Regions from separate parts of the Pseudobacillus sp. FSL P4-0506 genome, predicted to be linked through region 1. Evidence: predicted binding sites of a transcription regulator. Region 1 holds the regulator's gene; each other region holds the start of a gene.
The links. The regulator LexA, encoded in region 1, represses DNA repair genes until DNA is damaged. The targets are predictions, from matches to a motif close to CGAACATATGTTCG.
Positions count from the first base shown of each region.

Region 2: MKZ02_RS12585 (ImmA/IrrE family metallo-endopeptidase) is a predicted target of LexA. The motif match lies at 3,973-3,986, and genes of this name have one in related genera.
Region 3: MKZ02_RS15730 (YolD-like family protein) is a predicted target of LexA. The motif match lies at 3,423-3,436, and genes of this name have one in related genera.

Region 1 covers NZ_JBBOOI010000001.1:3,295,663-3,303,018, forward strand. Annotated here, with positions in the region: gene MKZ02_RS16335 (aspartyl-phosphate phosphatase Spo0E family protein) at 1-132, shown strand, start outside; gene MKZ02_RS16340 (YneF family protein) at 224-439, opposite strand; gene sirA (sporulation inhibitor of replication protein SirA) at 520-966, opposite strand; gene tkt (transketolase) at 1,163-3,169, opposite strand; gene MKZ02_RS16355 (DUF896 domain-containing protein) at 3,313-3,546, opposite strand; gene MKZ02_RS16360 (YneB family resolvase-like protein) at 3,658-4,314, opposite strand; gene yneA (cell division suppressor protein YneA) at 4,321-4,644, opposite strand; gene lexA (transcriptional repressor LexA) at 4,800-5,417, shown strand; gene kynU (kynureninase) at 5,679-6,965, opposite strand; gene MKZ02_RS16380 (CPBP family intramembrane glutamic endopeptidase) at 7,193-7,356, shown strand, end outside.
Region 2 covers NZ_JBBOOI010000001.1:2,501,955-2,509,310, reverse strand. Annotated here, with positions in the region: gene MKZ02_RS12615 (hypothetical protein) at 1-278, opposite strand, end outside; gene MKZ02_RS12610 (S-layer homology domain-containing protein) at 493-1,482, opposite strand; gene MKZ02_RS12605 (hypothetical protein) at 1,757-2,053, opposite strand; gene MKZ02_RS12600 (DUF2716 domain-containing protein) at 2,298-2,798, opposite strand; gene MKZ02_RS12595 (hypothetical protein) at 2,995-3,387, opposite strand; gene MKZ02_RS12590 (DUF2691 family protein) at 3,433-3,654, opposite strand; gene MKZ02_RS12585 (ImmA/IrrE family metallo-endopeptidase) at 4,009-4,521, shown strand; gene MKZ02_RS12580 (DUF3889 domain-containing protein) at 4,537-4,674, shown strand; gene MKZ02_RS12575 (glycoside hydrolase family 25 protein) at 4,728-5,537, opposite strand; gene MKZ02_RS12570 (hypothetical protein) at 5,530-5,769, opposite strand; gene MKZ02_RS12565 (hypothetical protein) at 5,763-6,011, opposite strand; gene MKZ02_RS12560 (hypothetical protein) at 6,081-6,326, opposite strand; gene MKZ02_RS12555 (hypothetical protein) at 6,540-6,992, opposite strand.
Region 3 covers NZ_JBBOOI010000001.1:3,146,230-3,153,585, forward strand. Annotated here, with positions in the region: gene MKZ02_RS15720 (amidohydrolase) at 1-1,589, shown strand, start outside; gene MKZ02_RS15725 (Y-family DNA polymerase) at 1,769-3,043, opposite strand; gene MKZ02_RS15730 (YolD-like family protein) at 3,033-3,374, opposite strand; gene MKZ02_RS15735 (hypothetical protein) at 3,673-4,125, shown strand; gene MKZ02_RS15740 (hypothetical protein) at 4,319-4,633, shown strand; gene MKZ02_RS15745 (hypothetical protein) at 5,240-5,521, shown strand; gene MKZ02_RS15750 (S-layer homology domain-containing protein) at 5,507-7,356, opposite strand, start outside.

The sequences.
Region 1 (7,356 bases):
GTCACTGTTAAAGGATTAAACTCTCCGCTTGCCGTTAAATGCAGCCAAGAGCTTGATCTTTTGTTAAATGACTACGATCGCAAATACGTTCATTCTTCGGTCCCTCTTTATCAAAAACAAGTACCTAATTAAAAAATGAGCAGAGTCCCAAAAACATCTGCTCATTTTTATGCTTATTTTTACAAAATCTAAAAAATAAAAGCACTCAATAACCGAGCGCCGTTTATTTATTATCAAATTGCTTGTTCATTTGTGCCATCATTTGATTTATTTTTTTCTGCGAAGGCTTTTGGCCCATCTGCATCATCATCATTCGCAGCATTTGTTCATTAATTGGCGGATTCTTTTTTAAATAGTCCATCATGTATTTACGGGCTATAAAAAATCCAAGCGCAACTCCGGCAATCAGAGCCAGAATCCCGACGAGTACATACCACATATACTACTTCCTCCTTCATGTCGTCTACTAAAAGTTTACTAAACCAAAGGATATTATACAACATGAAAGAGAAATTTTCTTTACTTAAATAAATTTTCTTTCCTGATCGGCTCGAGCCAGCCATAATTCTTTCGTTCGAAATCAACAGCGAAGAGACAAGCATTCAACTTTTTTAAGGAATAAAAGAAAACGGTCTCCGCTTCGTAACTTCCCCGTGCCTTCAAGTGAAGGCATTTCGCCTCAGCGGACAAAACGGCTTTCCCCTTCTTTTCTGGAAGTTCAATCGTAAAAAGGTTGTTTTTTTCAACCGCAAAGCTGTCTTTACCCATTAATGCTTCTTTCAAAATAGAGGCGAGGGATCGCATCGAAAATTCTTTTGTAATATATTGAATTTGTTTTTCCACTATATTCTTCTCACTTTTTTGTCCGATAGAGCTTTCAAAAAATAACTGAAAAAAGTTCTGTTCACGCCCGTAAAAATAATGAGCGAATTCTTCTCCAATCCAGTAAATTTGATAGCTTCTCATTTACTTTTACCTCCTGCTTGTCCTTTTCCTTATTATAAGAAAGAACCATCGTCAAGGTTGTTGAATTTTGGAAAAAACGTTCACTAGTTTTGTCGATTGGATCAGAATGGCACGCGATTCAAATCTATACTCACTTTTCAACACAAAAAAAGCCGGGGTTGCTTTACAGCTACCCCAGCCTTTCTCATGTATCTTCTTATTTATTGAACAGTTCTTTTGCCCGTGAAACTACATGTTCAACTGTAAAACCATATTCAGTCATTACTTTATTTCCAGGAGCGGAAGCGCCAAATCGGTCAATAGCGATAATCTCGCCTTCATCTCCTGTGTAACGTTCCCATCCAAGGGAAGAGCCCATTTCAATCGCAAGGCGCTTTTTCACTTCTTTTGGAAGAACAGAGCGCTTATATTCCTGACTTTGTTTCTCAAAGCGATCCCATGACGGCATGCTGACAACAGACGCATGGATGCCTTCCTGCTGGAGAGCTTTTTGTGCTTCCACCGCTAAGCTCACTTCCGATCCGGTAGCCAGCAACAGCAAGTCTGCCTGCTCTTTTTCGGCTGCTGAAATAACATAAGCCCCTTTTGACACTCCTTCTGTCGCTGTTTCGGAAGTGCCTCGAATAGTCGGCAAGTTTTGACGAGTCAGCACAAGCACAGTCGGTGTTGATTCCGAAGAAACAGCTAACTTCCAAGCAGCAGCTGTCTCATTCGCATCCGCCGGGCGGACAACCGAAAGATTCGGCATGGAGCGAAGAGCGGATAAATGCTCAATCGGCTCATGCGTCGGTCCGTCTTCTCCCACCGCAATACTATCATGAGTAAACACATAAGTAACAGGCAGCCCCATCAAAGCTGATAGACGGATCGCCGGACGTACGTAATCGGAGAATACGAAGAATGTTCCGCCGAACACTTGCAGACCGCCGTGAAGCGCCATTCCGTTCATCGCCGCTCCCATTGCAAATTCCCGTACGCCAAACCAAATGTTGCGGCCTTCATAAGCAACAGGCGAGAAGTCTTTTTCATTTTTTATGGTTGTTTTATTAGAGCCGGCCAAATCAGCAGATCCGCCGATGAAAGTTGGAAGGTTCTTTGCAATCGCATTTAATACTTCTCCTGATGAAGCCCGGCTTGCTAACGATTTACCTTCTTCGTAAGATGGGATATCTTTGTCCCATCCTTCGGCTAACTCTCCGTTTATCGCAGCCTGAAGCTGCTGGCCAAGTTCAGGGAATTGCTTTTTATATTCTTCAAACAGCTGGTTCCAATCCTGCTCAACAGCTTGGCCTTTTTGAACAATCAGTTCTTCAAAACGGCCGTATACTTCCTCAGGCACGTGAAAATCCTGCTCAAATGTCCATTTGTAATACTCTTTTGTCAGCTTCATTTCATCTTCGCCAAGCGGCGCTCCATGTACGTCTGACTTACCGGATTTATTAGGTGAGCCATATCCGATAACTGTTTTTACTTCAATCAGTGTTGGCCGTGATTCGTCTTTTTGCGCTTCTTCAATCGCTCTGGAGATCTCTTCCATGTCATTTCCATCTTCAACACGGAGATACTGCCACCCATAGGCTTTAAAGCGGTCTTTCACACTTTCAGAGAAGGACTTATCAAGATCGCCATCAAGAGAAATATCATTGGAATCATATAAAGCAATTAACCGGCCGAGCTTTAGATGACCTGCAAGGGAAGCAGCTTCGGAAGCCACACCTTCCATTAAGTCTCCATCACCGCAAAGTGTGTATGTATAATGGTTGACTACGCTATATTGGTCCTTATTATAGACGGCAGCTAAGTGTCTCTCCGCCATTGCCATTCCAACTGCCATGGCAATCCCTTGGCCAAGAGGTCCGGTCGTTGCTTCTACACCGTCCGTGTGTCCGTATTCTGGATGTCCTGGTGTTTTACTGCCCCATTGGCGGAAATTTTTAATTTCATCCATTGATAAATCATAGCCCGATAAATGCAGAAGGCTATATAACAGCATAGACCCGTGTCCTGCTGACAAAACGAAACGGTCACGGTTAAACCATTTTGAATTTTTCGGGTTGTGGTTCATGTAACGGCTCCACAATGTATAAGCCATTGGAGCAGCTCCCATCGGCAGACCCGGATGCCCAGAATTCGCTTTTTCAATCGCATCTATAGAAAGTGTGCGGATCGTATTCACTGCTAATTGATCAACTGTATCAAACATGGAAAACTCCCTTTCCTTACAAATATTGTTCCTTCTTAATATATAGGTCTTTATCAAAATATACAAGATGTCTGAGAAGATCTATTATTTGTCATTTTCTTTTCCGTTTACTCCATATAAAAAAGCCAGCGTTTGCCGGCTCATTAATGCATTCTTTTACGTTTTTGAATGTCTTTAATTTTTTCAGGTGTCACTTCATTGCCTTCAGGATCAAAAATACGCACCGATTCCACTGTATTTTTCATGGACGAGCGAAAAGCACGTAAGTATTCTTGGCGCAGGCTTGTCTGCTCTGCTTGTTCCTCTGCGGACAGCCCTTCAGTTTTTGATTTCTTGGAAAGCTCATTAATACGAGCTAGTTTATCTTGAGAAAGCATAGATGGGGTTACTGCCAATTCGTTATAAATCAGCAGACTCTCCTTTCTTTTTCTTTAATATATTCTTGCCTTTATTTTATTAAAAGGGAAAGGAATAAACAAGAAAGATGCCTATTCAAGATCTTTATCCGCCTGTTCAGCATACTCTTTAAATCGTCTGTGAACTGTCGCCTTAGATACCCGATAACCAAAGCCGTTTAAAGTAGCAGCTATTTCTTCGAAAGTAAGGTTATTGCGGCGTAGACGGACAATTTCTTCCATCGGCACTTCCTTCCTCTCTCTTCCGGCTGGGTTTCCTCTATTCTTTAAATTGTCTTCAGGTCGAAAACCGTTTTCTACCGCCCGTTTCATTCCTCGCTTGATTTTTAAATTATGAATCTTCCGCTGGTATTCTTCTACCATGCTAACAATTTGAATAACCATTGAATCTGATTCTGACAGCTGCAGCTCTCCATCATCAGCGATGCTAAATACTTTTACTCCTTCTTTAAACAAGCAGTGCAGCAAAGCAATTTTAGCATTGCCTCGTCCAATTCGTGTTTCATCCTGAATCAGTACAGCATCAATCGATTCCTTTTTCACTAGATCTAGCAAATCAAGCATTCCCGGCCGATCTAATTCATAGCCACTCACTTGCTCTTTAATCACCGCTGCCACTTCATATCCTTTTCGGAAGGCAAGGCTGAGCAGTTCTTCCTCTTGCCGTTGAAGCGACGTTTCCTGTGTTTCTTTTTTTGTGCTTACACGGCAATATATAATAGCTTTCACTTGAAATTACTCTCCTTTAAAAGCGATCTGGCCGCCAGTATGAGATGAATGCGAAGTAATGGGAATAACGAGAGTGTCTCCCGGTAATATTTTAACGGAATGCAGCTTGTTCTCTTTTTGTATCCACATGATAAAGTCCTCTTCTTCCATTTCCTTGCTGTTATTATACTGTCTGGCAATGCTCCAGAGAGAGTCCCCTTCCCGTACGGTGATTTCTTCGTAAGGAAGACGTTTCTCACTCACATTAAAGATCAGCATGCTTCCTGCCATAATTGTAACAGCCATAAATAACAGAACAAAAGAATTCTTTTTAACAAACACTTTCATCATTCAACATCCCCTTCAAGCGAATACTCGTTCGTATATTTATCTTTATTTTAATAGGAACATTTGTTTGAGTCAAGATTTCATTCGAACTTATGTTTGTATCCTAAAAAGTGACATGTTATAATACAGAAAAGAGATAATCTAAGAGGTGCAGACAAATGACAAAATTATCGAAGAGGCAGCAAGATATTTTGGACTTCATCAAGCTTGAAGTTAAAGCAAAAGGCTATCCTCCTTCCGTGCGCGAGATCGGGGAAGCAGTTGGATTGGCATCCAGCTCCACTGTCCATGGCCATCTTTCTCGTCTGGAGAGCAAAGGACTGATCCGCCGCGATCCAACGAAACCACGCGCGATCGAAATATTGGAATTGGAAGAAAGCGTACCGAGACAAAAAGTAGTAAGTGTGCCATTAATCGGGAAAGTAACAGCCGGAATGCCTATTACCGCCATCGAAAATATTGAAGAATATTTTCCTTTACCGGAGCGGCTTGCACCTGCCGATGACAATGTATTTATGCTGGAAATCATGGGCGACAGTATGATTGAAGCCGGCATTCTAAATGGTGATTATGTCGTCGTACGCCAGCAACAGACAGCCAAAAATGGCGAAATAGTTGTAGCGATGACCGAGGAAAACGAAGCCACCGTTAAACGCTTTTTTAAAGAAAAAGACTTTATTCGCCTTCAACCTGAAAATTCATCCATGGAACCAATTATTCTGTCGTCTGCTACTATCCTTGGCAAAGTGATTGGCGTCTACCGGGATATCCATTAACTGCTGGACAAACTCCTTTCTGCTCTATTGTGCGGAAAGGAGTTTTAACTTTTTTGCAAGAGTAATAGAATAGCAGTTAACCTATCATATGACGAGCCTAAAGAAGATATGATTGTTTAATGAGAAAAGCCATTCACCGAACAACAATCGAAAGTTCCATTGCTAGATTAAAAGCAAGAGAGTCAGAGTCTCTTCAACCACCAAAAACCCCTGGACCTTTATAGGCCAGAGGCAGAAAAAATTGATGATTGAGTTCCCCACTTACGCAATAATGCCACGTTCATTCTCAAACTGTTTATATTGTTCCTCCTTCATAATCTTCTTTAAAATCTGCACCGCCTTCCACACTTCTTCATACGTGTTATATAAAGGGACTGGAGCAAGCCTGATCCCATGAGGAGCTCGAAAATCTGGAATAACTCCATTCACTTTTAACGCTTTACAAATCCGTGCAGCTTCTTTATGCTCCAAATAAATGTGTCCGCCCCGTCTCTTGTCTTCCAAGGGATTCCCTATCTTAAAACCGGCTTCGCTCAGTTCTTCTGAAGTGAGCTCGATCATATAACGCGTCATACATAAAGACTTTTTTCGGAGGTTCTCTATACCCGCCTCTTCAAAGAGTTGGAGTGAACCGATCAATGGAGCAATACTTAATATATGAGGTGTGCCGATCTGATAGGCTCCTGCCGCTTCTGCCGGCATGAACGTATGCTCCATATCAAATTGTTTCTCTTTGTTCGAACCAAACCATCCGGCAAGACCTGGCAGCTTGCCAAAATGTTTTTTATTTACATATAATCCACCGGCACTGCCCGGACCGCTATTTAAATATTTATAATGGCACCAAACCGCAAAGTCTACTTCCCATTCGTTCAATTGGTGTTCAATTGCTCCAATTGAATGACACAGGTCGAAGCCAATTAAAATATTGCGTTTATGGGCTTCTTTCGTTATGCGCTTTATGTCAAGAATTTGCCCGCTCCGGTAAAGGATGCTCGGCAAGACGATTAAAGCCACCTCTTCTGTCATTGCTTCAATCACATCTTCTTCTTCAATAAGACGCCCATCGCGGCTTTGTACGCGAATCAAGTGATCCTCCGGATGATAGCCTTTCAGCTGAATCTGGCTTCGTAGCGCATAGATATCAGAAGGAAACGTAAGTTCGTCTGCCAGTATTTTTGTTCGTTTGCCTTCCGGCTCATAAAAGGTGGCAATCATCTGATGCAGATTCGTTGTTGTGGAACCAGTCACTATTACCTCCTCAGGCCGTGCCCCAACTAACGATGCCAGCTTCCCACCAAGCCGCTCCGAGAGGTCATACCAAGGATAACCCCCTTCTGTCCACCCATCAATTCCGAACTGCTTCCACGAATCTAGCAACTCTAACAACGATTTCTCTGATCGTCTGGACAGTAATCCTAACGAATTACCATCGAGATAAATGATTCCTTCTTGAATATAAAATTCGTTGCGAAAGGATGCCAGCTCATCCTGTTGATCAAGCTTGCAGGCATATTCCCGAGAAGAATCAAACTGCTTTTTACCCATTTGTCCATCCCCTCTATTCTCTATATTCATTCTTCCAATTTCTACTATAACGATAAATGATTAGCCCGTCACTTATTCTTAAAAACATAAAAACCTTTGTGTATTAAGCAATAAAGAGTAATAAAATAATTTTAAGTTACTCTAAAGTAAGATAGGTTATTTAGGTCATTAGTTGCATAAATTTCCATCCTCATGAGATAATGGAGGTAAAACAGGAGTAAATTTATATGTCAATACTAATTTTAGAGTCTTTATTACTAGCTTTCCTTCTTTTAATTTATCCTTTCTTCGACGTTAAATACACAAAGTCGTTAAAGGAGAAAAAAGATACCCTTTCGAGAGTAAGATTCTTTAAATTTGTCATTTATTCAGAATGGACGATTGTAGCAGC
Region 2 (7,356 bases), 790 kb from region 1:
GGGTATCCATTCTCATTAAATATCATTCTTAAATATTTAATAGCTTCATTCCAAGTATTAAATTTCAAAAACGCATATGGAGGATAACCTTCATCATTCCAAACAATCCATGTTCCGTCTAATAACTGTGTGGCAAAATAGAAACAATCCGGAGGAAGCTGAAAGATACTAAAGGTATTCTCCAAGACTTCATTCCAAGATGTAAAACCTAATTGGTTTGCAAAACCTTCATATTTTCCAAAGAAAAGTGTTTTTATGAATTTAGAGATCCGTCTCATCAGTTCTTGGACTCCTTTTTATTTAATTACTTCAAAAAGTGCAGCAAGAGTAACCCCACTTATCTTTTTTTCTTTCTCATTGAGATAGTAGTCTTCTGGACTATGAAAAGTTTTAACAATCCGGGTCACTCCCTTCGTGTGTTGATAAAAATGGTAGCTCTTAAAAAATAAAACACTAGAAAAACCCGCATAATGTGGATTTTCTAGTGTTTATTTACTTTGTTGCTTGTGTTGCAGGCAGACCTTCGGTATGGATAAACGAAGAATCCACATTTGCACTTGAAGATGTTTTCACTGCTGTAAAATCAAACGAAGTTTTTGTTTTAGCTTTGAGGTCTTTAATGATTATCGTTCCTTTTTTACCGGCTAATGATAGATTCGTGTGATCAATCACGAGAGCTTTACGGTCAGCCGTAAGAGAATAAGAAGTAGGATCAAATTCCACTACACTTCCGTTGCTATATTGAACATTGAATTGCAGCCAAGCCATTACATCGCCTGCTGTATATTCTTTCGGTACTGCTTCAGTCAAATTAATTTTCGTTTGAGTAGTAGAAATCACTTGCGCATTTGTAACCCATGGGATATACAAACTTTCTTTTCCTAATACAAAGAAAAACGTTCTATATAACAAATTGGCAAATTCGCCACGAGTAATATTTAGGTTTGTACCGTAAGATGTATGAGTCTTGCCTGATGTAATTCCGGTTTCATATAAAGCTTCAATATAAGGCTTGAACTCTCCACTGGCATCTGTGAATGGAGTTTGCTTTGCATGCTTCTCCAATTCATATGCTGTTACCAGAAATTTAGCCATGGCGCCACGGCTTAGAATCTGTCCTGGTTTAAACTGTGTTTTCGTTACACCAGAAATCACACCGATTTCCGCAAGGGCATTGACAGATCCTCTTACGCGGGTATTTAAGTCTTTAAAACCTGCATCAAGTGCATTTTTTGTATCAAGCATGAGCATATTAGCTAAAATAACGGCTGCATCGCCTCGTGTTAACGTTTGGTTTGTACCAAATTTTGTTGCCGAAATACCATTGACTACTTCTATATCATATAAAAAGCTGACAGCTTCATCATATTGACTTCCTACATCTACAAATGGATGGTTCGACTCTGCGCTCACTGGAACTGCTAAACTAGATATGACTACTGTGATAGCTGTTACAGCTGTGAATAGCGAATATTTGTTCAATGGGTTATCTCCTATTCTTCAATTCTTAGAATGATTCTACCATACCCCATGTCATAGGTAAATATTTACAAACAGAAGATTTCTAGAACTCCATCTGTAACATTTAAATTACGCTGGACTAAAAGTTCACTATAACCCTTATCTACAGCCACTGAAAAACACTTTATTTTGAAAAAAATTGGTCAAAATAAAGTGTTTTTCAAATTACTTTTGTAATTATTGATCAATTTCAATAGTCTCTATTGCATTAAAGCACCCGTTAGTTTAATGAGAGTTAATCTTGTTCCCATCTTAAAAAAGCCCAAAATTGCAGCATTTCCATTTTTAAAGGGTATGTATGATTTAAATATTCCTCTTCAACAACCTTAATGATGGGGAAATCAGCTACTACCTCCGTACAGGCAATGCTTAATATTTCTTTTTCTTCCTCAGTTGGTTCACCGTCAAAATAGCCTTTCCAATACAGCGTTTCGTTTTCTAATGATACCGTTAGCCCTCTTAGTTTGTTGGGTATTGCGCTTAAAAGGGAATAATGGCAACTAATAATCAAATCATTTATCGCTGGAACCATAATAAACACCTCTGTTTAATGATTGTCTCCTAATAAATTACAGTATCTCTTATTCAAGCAACCTACCCCTATAGTTAAAGAAAAAGTTCTGAAAAATAGGATTTCAATCAATCTTTACTTTCAATATTCGAACCTTGTTTTCAATGATACAGCTGCTGAAAGTATAAGAATATTTAAAGCTTTTCAGTTAGAAACTCTGGTCCTTTCTTTGATTAACATAATCCTCGATACAGGAAATTAAAAATTATCCTTCACTAAGGATTCTTTTTAACATTTTGGGTTTTGATTCTCTCAAGCTTTTAACAAACTTTTCTCCAAAGATACAAATAGATCGTTGCCACGGATGGGATAAATATCCCCATTCAAAATCTTTCTGTAAGAAAAAATAATAATCTCCATTTGGAAAAAAGGGAACAAGCCATTCATCGAACTCATCTTTTATAAACTCTAACCTGGGATTTACCCAATATCCATCATGTTGCCAATCCAAAGCATAGATATAATCATCTTCATTTGTACACTCAATGAAAGCCGATATTAGCTTATTCTCTAAATCAATGTGATCTTCATCATCCCAATCATCCCAATAACCCTTAAAATAATCTGATATGTCATAAATAACAAAAGGACTTGGAACTTTATACGAATTTCGATTATCTGTATTGGGATTAAAAGAAAATTCTTTGCAGAATCTGTTCCAAATGTCATCATATTCTTTCTCGTTTAATAGAATCCAATTTTCCAAAATTTCTTCACTTCCGTTTCATAGCATATTATTTAATCAATTATACTGTCTAACTCATATTTTGCCATTCCAGTTCACGTAATGTCACAATATCGAAATCAAAAAAGAGCTTCCAATAGGAGATCCCTTTAACTACTTAACTAAAACCTTCGTCAATGAAAAGCCTAATTTTTTAATCAGTAATACCTAAACATAGTTATTGATACTTATTGTATTTGTTTGAATCAAATAGGTGGTACCAAGTATCTGATTGTAATTTTGCTTTTTTATTTATTTCTATAAATTCTTTAATGTCCATACTTAATTTGTTCTCCAATTGAGGGAGACGTTCACCCCAAGTCCAACCAACTAATATATTCTTAATTGACTTGTCCGAAAGAATGTTTTGAAAGAACTTATTATCCAGCGTGATTTTTTTACCATCTTTATGAACAAAATTGCAAGAACACATGCCATCGGTTAATGTGAAGTTAGGATATTGACCCTCAATTTTTATATCGTTACTTTTATCAGAAATTGATTTCATTAATTCTTCAGCGCATATCTTTTTACCTTCCTCGGTTACTTTTAAATGTATAAAATAACACACTTACTCCACTCTCCCTCTCATTTTGATAACGCCTTAGAGTTCGTGTCATTTTTCTATAGAGTATCTATTATCTTCTAGACTTTTGAGTTCATCCCCCTTAATAATGTCTTTTGAGAAAAGTGCTTCCTCAAAATTATCATCATCTACTAGATACGAGTCTCCATCATCTACTCGCCAATTAAATGTAGTAATATCAATTGGCTCTAATAGATCCCCAAGTAAACTTCCGTATTCATTTGGTATTTCAAAAGTAATCCCTCTCTTCATTAAGCATACCTCCAAAACTTAATCGTTTGCTTGGACTATCTGACTCTAAGTCTTTACATGGTTTCAACCATTGAAAACAAGAAGCATTCTACAATCATTTTGCATCGCTACTTTATCTAAAAGGACAATTAACTTAAAATATTTCCCTCGTTCTTCAACCACAATGAGTTTTGCTCCTTACCTCTATAAAAGTAGACATCCTCCCTTAATATCTTTTCATCCTATCACAAAAGTGGTACCATTTTCTTATTGAGGAAATGTTTGATTTCCTCGCACTCCCCTTTCTACCGATTGGGGGTTTTATTATGCTACAAAAAAGGAACGTACGTTCTAAAAAATGTCAAGGTGAAGCCAATGGCCTATTCTACAAGATTGGAGGATTACATTTTTTCTTTATATCAATCCATTCACATCTATGAACCTGAACAACTAAGGATTGAACTTATTGCAAGTCGACTAGGTGTAAATGTGGAATACATAGGCGGTGTTAGTAAAACGATTCATATGCCGGAACAACCTCTCATTCTTATCAATCGGCACTTAACTCCAGAAGCCCAATGGCAAGATTTTGGCCACGAATTAGGGCATTTATTGCGACATTGCGGCAACCAAATGTGCCTCCCTCCTCCCTTTATCGAATTACAAGAGTGGCAGGCTAATAACTTTGCCCTACACTTTTGTATTCCTACCTTTATGATGGAACAATTAGAGTTCCCTTGGCGGAAACAAGAAGTAATTTACTTACTGGCACGAACTTTTACGGTTGAATTTTCTTTTGCGGCTCACCGTCTAGAAAGATGGCTGCACCAAAAAGAAAGTCTGTATTTTTGGCAAGATATGTCCGAAGCTCAAGAACACTATTTGTAGCCGCGTGCTAATGGAATGATACATAAGCAAACGGAAAAGCTTAAACTATGGTTAAAAGACAACAGTAGAGAATTTGGGGTTTTTGTGGAGATTAAATATACTACCAAGACTGAAGAAGCAGTAAAAATTACTCTCAGAGAGATTCCTAAATGAATAAGCAAAATTAAAAAAAGCTCCCTATCCACTAAGGACCAGGAGCTCTTCTCTTATTTTTCTTCTCTAATTTGTGGATTAAATCCAAAGTGATGGGAAATATTCTGTTGAGCTGTCGAAGCTGATTCCAGCGTATTAAACACGCCTGTCCAGATTCTTTTCTCCTTAGCAAATGGTTTATATCCCAACTTAGCGCCGATTAGTTTGGCTTGCTTCTCCGCTTCTGTGTTCGTTTTAAAAGCACCCGTATAGATACGGTACTTTCCTTCTGTAACGACAGCAGCCTTTGTCTCTTCCTTATTCAAAAACCATGATAGCCGTTTGTTTCCTATTAGCTGATTCAAGTCTACGTTCCCTTTTACACCAGCCAAGCGACCAGTGTCAGTATATTGGTGTAGATCACAAGGATAGTCGGGCTTTTTTCCACCATAACGTGGAATCCAAACAAAATCTGCTTTGATTTTGTCTGCTTGAAACAGCTTGTACGTATGATGACCGACATACAGTCCCACTTTTTTCGCTCCCAATCTTCGTAGCTCATCAATGAAAGCCTGTGTACTGGCTCTCATATCGTCCATCGTTTTTACTTCCACATCAGCCACCCAGAATAGCGCTTCTTTGTCGCCCCTTTCCCAAAAATCTTGCGCTTCTCTTTTGGCATCGCTAATAGAAACAAAGCGACAAAAAGCATAGTTGCCAAATGGCACTCCATACTTTTTAGCTCCGGCTGCATAGTTTTTATATTGTCGGTCCCGCACTCGGGACCCGTCTTGAACCCTGAGAATAGCGAGGGACAATTCTTTTGATGCTTTGCTCCAGTCAATATCCCCTTGATGATGGGACAAGTCTGCAATTTTACTCATTTATCTTTCCCTCCAACCGTTTTCGCCCTTTTCTCCCCTCAACTCGACTTACCTTTGCCTCTAACTCTGACTTTACCCACTCTGTTATTTTCTTTAGAAGCCATTCCGGTACCCATTCTCCCCAGCCTGCACGAATACTATTAGCGGTCATGGGGTGAATCACATGGTATAAGACACCGAGTGATAACAAGCCAAACAAAATTCCCGGCAACCCTAACGCTGCATCTAGCAAGTGGCCACCTGCAGGTCAGAGAAGTATAAAAAAGTACGGAAGACACCATATAATCCGTACTTGCTTGCATACGATTTATCTTTTTTAGAAGCTCTAGTCTCACTCATCCAATCCATTGCTATAAAAAACGCTACAGCAAGCATCAATGCTCGTACTGTTTCCCTTTTTCCGCAAAAGTTTTCAAATAAAGGTGTAAATAAAGCTCCCATAAGAGCCGCACCTATTCGTTGAACTGAATCCATTGCCTCACCCCTAATATAAAATAAAAGAATGTCTATAGAGACATTCTCAAAAAATCAGCGTATAACTTATCAAGACTCACCAATAACTCTTTGGAGTACCTCCTTGGATATTACCCTAGCTTTAACCCATCCTTTTAGAAGAGAAACTAAATGCTCTTCTTCTAAATCTAAAGGGCGAGGCACGAAACTTTCTTTTTCATCTCTATCTCTTTTGTAATATGCAAACCTTATCTCTGTTGTCCCTTTTTCTCTAACAAGAATTTTTTCAATGGCATAAACTGAATCTCCTGATGTAACTTCTCCTTGCTCAAGCAACTAGCAGCATTTCGTGGATTTAATTACTTTACTAACTAACATTACCTCCCTTTCATACAGGCCATTCGACACATCGGCGAAGCAAACCTTTTTTCATAAAAAATACATCTATCCTGTTTGGTGTTGCATTATCTTCTGGATGTAATAAAAAAGCCAACAGGTTACTGTCAGCTTTTTTAAGGTACTTAAACCCTCTTGTATTAACGTAAATCTTCACTCTTTCAGAACAGATTCTTTAGGGGATTCTGCACCCTCCAAAACAAAATATTTGCCATCGACTTTGTCTAGGACCCAAAAAAATGGAGGCTTATCCTCAGAATTTTCATCAGAATCTTTCTTTGGTTCTACCATAACCATAGTCCAACCATTTTCATAATTTGAATCTAAACCCCCTACAACTTCTTTACGGATGTCTCCTTTGTTCAACTCTTTAAACTCTAGATTTTCAGTTCCCCCCAAATCATGCACAATCTCAGCCAAGTCGGACGAAGCTTCTACATAGCGCCCTCTAATTTTCTCATACTGAGAAGATATCTGCTCAAACGTTTCAATGTCTTGATTCAAAGCCGCTTCATACCACTCTTTTACTGTTTGTTCAGATGAACTACTACTTGAACAAGCACTGAGTAGAAAAACAAATATAAGTGCCATAAAGACTTTTTTCATTATAACTCTCCTAACCACTGATGTTTTTCTCTTGGTGATCAAATAAAGAATAATATTACCAAATCAATTCCATAAGAGAATTTTTAATAGATTGAACAAACTCATACATTGATTAATTTGATATACCATCTGTTTTTGAACCAATAGTACTAGGATAATATATCTAACATAATTACACAATACATGAAAATATATATCATTCTGGTTAGTTTTTATAATTCGATAAAGGATAGTTCAGCAAATTACATTTATATTGATTAACCTTAACAGGTGTGTATTTTCAAGTGCCATATTGTCGTCCCGACAAGTCATGAAAAATAACTCCTATTGTTCAGCAGCGTTTACATCTAATACTTGATAGACG
Region 3 (7,356 bases), 150 kb from region 1:
CAGTTTTTACAGGTTTAGGGGATCAGCCTTCTCCTGCATCAATTGCCGTAAAAGGAAACAAAATTGTGGCGGTTGGCGACTCAAACGAGATGCAACCCTTTATAGGGTCTGACACAAAAAAATTAGATTTTGGAGATCAACTTATTACAGCAGGGTTCCATGATGCTCATCTTCATCTGTTGAGTGGAAGTTTAACTAATGATTTCAGTGTTAACTTACAGTCTGCACGTTCTGAAGAAGAAGCCGTCATGATGGTAAAAGAGTTTGCTGAAAAAAACCCTGCAGATGAATGGATTATTGGAAATGGCTGGGATAGCAACAATTGGGAGAATCATCAGTTTCCCCACCGTTCTACGCTTGACAACGTAGTGAAGGAGCGTCCAGTCTTTTTATATCATGCGGAATTTCATTATGCATGGGTCAATAGTAAAGCTTTGGAAGTAGCCAATATTCATAGTCAAACGAAGAATCCCCCATACGGAATAATTGAAAAAGATACGATGGGAGAACCGACCGGGATCCTCATTGAAAAAGCGATCTCTTTAGTTTCAGAGAAGGCAATGGCATTTCCTAGGGAAAAACAAGAGGAATTGCTAGCGTCTTTCCTTCAGCACGCTGCTAAACTAGGTGTGACGTCAGTAAATGATCTGTATCCTAGCCTGAATGAAGGGTTTGATCTTTTTAAAAAGTTTGATGACGAGGGTAAATTAACGGCACGTATCCATCTCTATCCTGCTTTAAATGGAGAGATGGAAAGAGCAAAAACATTACGTGATAGCTATCAATCAGAAAAATTAAAATTTACCGGATTAAAACAATTTATTGATGGAGTAGTTACAGGTCATACGGCTTATATGCTTGATCCTTATGTAGATAGACCAGATACAAAAGGAGAAACCGTTTTTTCTGTGGAACAGTTGACAGAATGGGTGTTGGAAGCAGATAAGGAAGGGTTTCAAATTCGCTTTCACGCCATTGGCGACGGGGCTGTTCATATAGGATTGGATATGTTTGAAGAAGCACGAAAAGAAAATGGAGAGAGAGATTCTCGCCATGCGTTAGAGCATATTGAGATTATCCATCCAGGTGATATAAAGAGATTTAAAGACTTAGGGGTGATTGCATCCGTGCAGCCTTCTCATTTAGCCCTCATGCCTATAACTAGCCATACAACCCGAGTAGATGAGAAGAAATACCCTTATATTTATCCTGGCGAATCCTTAAAGAAAGCAGGGGCTGATGTAGCTTTCGGGACGGATTTTCCAGTTGCGTCCTTAGATCCTATGAAACAAATCTACCATGCGGTTACTCGAATGGATCACACAGGTGAACATACATGGAATGAACAAGAAAGTTTCACCGTGGCTGCTGCATTAAAAGCCTATACACAAGGATCTGCTTATAGTGTGTTTAGAGAGCATGAATTAGGCACATTAGAAGAAGGAAAATTCGCAGATATTATCATCATGAATAAAAATATTTTCCAAATCCCGCCAGATGAAATTCCAAACACTAGAGTAGTAGCAACGATGGTCGATGGGAAATTTGTTTACAGTCATTCTGAAAGTCATCATTTGTTAACGATTTAATATGTTTTACAAATCATTTTAAGAGGCTGTCCATAAGTCGGGATAACTGACTTATGGACAGCTCTTTTAATACAAAAAATCGCCCGTCCGCTATAATGTCGATGACCAAACAAAAGACAGACAAATGGAGGCAATTTCTTCGAGTAACTATTCAGCTGCTTTTATTGAATATCCTTCTTCTATTCCCCTCTATGTCCCCCAACATGATTGGATCTTTTCAGGAAGGTTCCTCCTGGCAACAGGCTATGCGCCCAAAAGATTGAACTTTTCCCAAAACGGAACCTTATTTCGTCCATGGCCTCATCAAGTGCATGTTTTTTTTCCAGTTCTTCATTTGTACTAAATAAATCCATTTGTTCATACAAGGCCGGTTCCAATTTGCCGCATCCCACATAAATTTGCCGGATCGGCTGTCCTCTCCAATATTTTTTAAACAGTTTTTCAAATTGAGTATTCAGGTCTTTCGTGCAGTTTGTCTGTCTAGGCAGCTGTGTTTGATGTGTAAATCCCCTTTCTTCAATGTCCCGAGAATAGCTAATAGCAAGAGCGATTTTCCCGGCTGCTACGTGGTGCAAACGAAGTCTCATCGCTACTTCATCCACCATTTCATGAATCACAATCATAATCTCTCGTTCGTTGTAATAATCACGCAGTAATATCTGACTTTTAGAAAATGATTTTTCTTTCGCTTGGGGCTTTTCAGATAAAATGCTATAATCTACTCCCCATGCGTGGTAGTGAAGTTGTAAGCCCATTAGGCCAAGCCGGTCTTTCAGCTTATGTTGATCAGCATGAGCCAGATCATAGACAGAATGAATCCCTAAACGATGTAACCTATGTATGTACCCTGTCGATATTCCCCACATATCTTTCAATTCGATCTTCCAGATCGTTTCACTGACATTCTCATACGACCAATAAGCAAGCCCATTCGCTGCATTCTTTGCTTCATTGTCGAGAGCTAGTTTTGCTAAAAGAGGATTATCGCCAATTCCAATCGTGACGACTAACTTTAATTCTTTAAAAACGACTTTCTGTATGGTGCGAGCCACTTCAAATTTGTTTCCAAACAGCTTTCTGGAAGCTGTCACATCAAGGAATGCTTCATCAATACTGTAAATATGCAAATCTTCATCTGCTACAAAACGTTTAAGGATGTCTATGATCATTTTATTTACTTTTAAATAAAGCTTCATAGACGGTTCCACCAGTATGAATCGTGGATCATGAGGGATTTCAAAGGCTCTGGAACCCGTTTGGATGCCAAATTCCTTTTTCACTCGTGGAGAAGCAGCTAATACCACTGAACCAGACCTATTTTTATTGGCGATCACAATAATATAGGCATCCAGAGGGTGTATTTTACGCCTGACAGCTTCTACACTGGCAAAGAAAGATTTAACGTCTATGCAAAGAATAGAACGTTTAGGGAGCAACGTATAATCAATATCCATCTCCTTCATCCTTCTTATTCGCAAAATCTACCGCCACTATATCCTTTGTGCATATCACTCCCTTTCCTAAAACTTTCAAGTGATTAGGTTTGTGATGAAAGGATTGAATGACACCCGTTACTTCCATATACGGATAACCAAACGTATTTAAATGAACCGTGACAGGCAATTGCTGATTATAGGCATGACGTAAAACTCGATCAAACACTTCTTTTTGCTGTTCATCTATCGCTATTTCTTTTACAACAGGTTTAGTTTCTTGGAGCTGTTCTGTATGTTCCGACAACATAAACCCCTGCCACTTTAGCATTTTTCTATCTTCATATAACATTTGGATACCTCCATATAGGAACATTAGTTCCTTTTTAAAATAATTATACGAACTTATGTTCTTTATATCAATGTGTTATGCACTAATTAAACCGATTAAACAACCAGACGGTATATAAGAAAAACAAAGTTAAGAATGTAACATAGTGGTAATTGTGTTGTTTCTGTAACGAAGCATCCAGAAGAATTATTAAATTTTACGAGGGGCTCTTATTAAATTAAATGAAAAAAATAAATAAGCTTAACTATCTTAACTCTAAATGGTAACATAATCATAAAATGGAAGGTGGTGGGATTAAATGAGAAAGCTTTGGTTCGTTCCGTTTCTAGCTGTTGCAGCAATCGCTGTTGTAGTTACTCCGTTTCTAACAAACTCTGAGATACAAGGCAGTCTTTCTCCAGAAAAATTTGTAAAAGAGTATATAGAGTTAGTTAAAGCAAAAGACCATGAAAGTTTGGTTGATTTAGTTATTGATGATCGTTTTAATGATGATCGCGAAGTGAAGCTAAAAACATATAAAACACTTGAAGAAGGTGTTTCACCATTAGAGGACTATGAAATTAAGAATGTCAAAAGTGTAACAGAAGATAAAGCAACCGTTATTACAGTAATAGAGTACGAGGATGGCAGCGTTGAGCAAGTACCTATGCATCTTGTAAAGAAAGATAAGGAGTGGAAATTGCATATAAGTAGGGGAAATGCACTTGATGATGAAGATTTTAAACTAATCAAACAACCGGATGGAATATAAAATAAACAAAGTTGTCAATGCAACATCATGGTTATTATGCTTTATTAGAGATGCCCCGATCTTTAGAAGTTAAAACCGACAGCTTTTTTGGTTCGGTGTCAGACTCAAAATTATAGGCTGTTTCTTCTTTAGTTAGCCAAGTAGATTATTCAATAAAAATAGAAAATTTATAATAACGAGAAGGTGTAAGACTATGTATGAAGAATCAAACGGAGAATTAAAATCACCAAAAGAAGCGTGGAGAAAACAAATGGAAAAATTCAGTGAACTACCTCACATGAAACAACACGAGTTAAATAATGGTTGGAAATTATACACTAATGCAGAGTTCTCACTTTGGAACGAGGCCCCTAATTATTTAATTGTTGATGAAGAATTAGACACGGCGTTTGTATTTTACTTTAAAGAAGATGTAATTAAAGTTAAAAAGTCTGGTTGGGACATAGAGTTTACTTTTAACATGAAAAAGCAACACATCAAAGTATTTCGCAAACCTTCCGAAGACTAATTCAACTGATACACGTATCAGCTGAATTAAGTGAATTTTAAATTCTGAGGTGTTTTACTATGTGTTCCCTGAAATGGACTCGTGAGAGACAAGCCACAGAGACACTAGTAAGTTTTGTGAAATAAAGGGAATTAAAAAGAAAACAGCTCTCTCATTGAGGGCTGTTTTCTTTTATGCGTCATTGATTACGTTTGCTGTTTTTTACTATCAAATAACCAACTCAAGATTCTTACAAAAGTTAATATAAATAAAGACTTCAAAAAGTTTTCGATCCAATTGAGCTCATTAAATTTGAAGTAATCATATAAAACAAAAAATATAAAAAGCAAGAGTATACCTGTTGAAAATATAGTTATTTTTCGAGGATTTCTCTTCATTAAACGCCTCCGAAATATTTTATGCTACTTAGGTCTTTAAATAATTAGATGAACTCATATTATTGCTATCTATTTAATTAAAATATAACATATTCAACTTTCCTACCTTTTTTGCATATATGGAAGGATATAAAAACACAAATGCGACATAATAGCGATTGCGTTGCATTGTATAGTCGTACTAAATGAGACATAATCCATCTTTTATAGCAACTGGAGGCAACCTTTTATGACGACGAAACAAGGACAAAATAGTGTGGAACCGATCCAGAGCCCAGAAAAGATCCTGATGATTAAGAAGTGGTTGTTGCATCAACCGTATCGGGATTATTTTTTATTTACGTTTGGCATCAATTCTGGCTTGCGGATCAGCGATATTCTGCCGTTACGGATTATGGATGTCCGAAACACAGGACATTTGCGGATTCGCAAGAAAAAAAGGAAAAAATCAAACAAAAAGCCAGCAATAGAAATCATTTTTGCTGGCTTTTCTTTATTAATTTTTATTTAATTTGTTCAGCATTCGATAAAGTACAACAGCTGTTTCCGCTCTTGTTGTATCCTTTTTCGGTTCAAACTTGCCATTTTTATAACCATTAATAAGACCAAGCTCTACAGCTTGTTTGACAGGCACCCTGGCATAATTATTTATGCGGTTGTCATCTTTAAATGATTGGTTTAACTTCAATGAATCTAGCAGTTGCGGCTGCTGATACTCAATTGCACGAATAATCATAGCAGCCATTTGTTCACGGGTAATATTGGCATCAGCATCAAATACTCCTCCCTCTTTTCCGAATACTATCCCTGCTCGATTGGCTGCTTCAATTTGAGCAGCTGCCCAAGTCTTGCTTTCTGGGACATCTTTAAAAATCCCCTCGTATTCTTTCAGCGGTACTTGCATCGCACGAACTAGTAAGACAGCAAATTCTGCTCTTGTTAACTTTTGTTCTGGAGCGAATAGCTCCTCCGTTTTTCCGCTTGTAATCAGTTTTGAAGCAAGGGAATGAATTTCCTTCTTTGCCCAGTGCTGATTGGTATCTTTAAAGACTTTATCACTGGAAAGTACGGTGAATCTAGAATCTTGTCTTATCGGGATGACCCAATGTTCCCCTTGCAAATAGCCCCCGGCATACTCCCACTTCTGTGTTTTCTCGTTATAAGAAGCACCTGTTGTTTTATCTTTTTCAACGGAGCCGTTCAACTTCATACTGAATAAAAGCGGTGTCGGTAAATCAGAAATAACGGTTTTTTCTCCAGCTAAAATGGATACCTCTACAACCTCAGATTTGAATTGGGGAGCAGCTGCAGCTTTGGCCACTTGCGCTTTTTTGGACACTTTAATATGAATCATTTCGTCGTCTTGCTCCTGTAAATAAGTGAGGTTTTCTGATGAAAGTATCATATCATGACCTCCATCAAGAACAACCTTCATTGGCTGCTGGCTAGCGGCTAATTTCTTCACTAACTCTTTTGATAGGACTAAACTCATCCGTTCGGCCTTCTCTTCTTTCATATCAAGCCGCCATTCATGTGAACCCGCTTGGATTTGCTCTTCGTTGATTTCGATAATTTTCTCTTGGCCATTAGGCATCTCTGGTTTGCTAGGTGGCTCTGTTGTTCCGCCACCGCCACCGCCTGTTTCCTTTGCTTTGGTTGTAAATGTCCATACGTCTGAACGCACTTCTCCTTCAAATTGATCTTTGACGGTGACATACCAGCCATGCTCTTTATTCGCCTGAAGGTTATTCCAAGAAACCTCTGGTGTTTGTTGATCTTTCACACCTGTTTGTTCACCGATTTTCTTATCTGTGAATACATTCGCTTTAAAGGAGTCGGTAGCTACTACTTTTTCCTTTGGTGTCAAATCCGTTTCAATGACAAACTCATCTTTTCCTGGATACTCCGTCGTATTATAGTAATTAAATTTATCAAGGTAAGGGGAGTACGTTTTCATGTAAATTTTGTTTTCAACGGGATTTACTTGCATAATACGCAGAAACCCTTGTCCACCTTCTGGTCCCCCTTGGTAATCAGCTAGCATTTGATATACTTTTCTATCGGGCTTGCCATCTTTATCATCATCAATTTCATCCACTAACGTTTCACTATCATGATAATGACCGGATAAAACAGCAATAATATTTTGATTCGGAAGAACCACTTCATTATACACTTTATCACCGATTGGACTGCGATTTCCTGACACAAGTAAGTATTCATGGAAGCTTAGAATTGCTTTCCTCTCAGGGTATTTAGCCAGTACTTTATTCATCCAGGCAATATCTTCGTCATTGATCCCCCATCCCATATACAGCATGATAAAATCATTGCCATTTGAGCTAA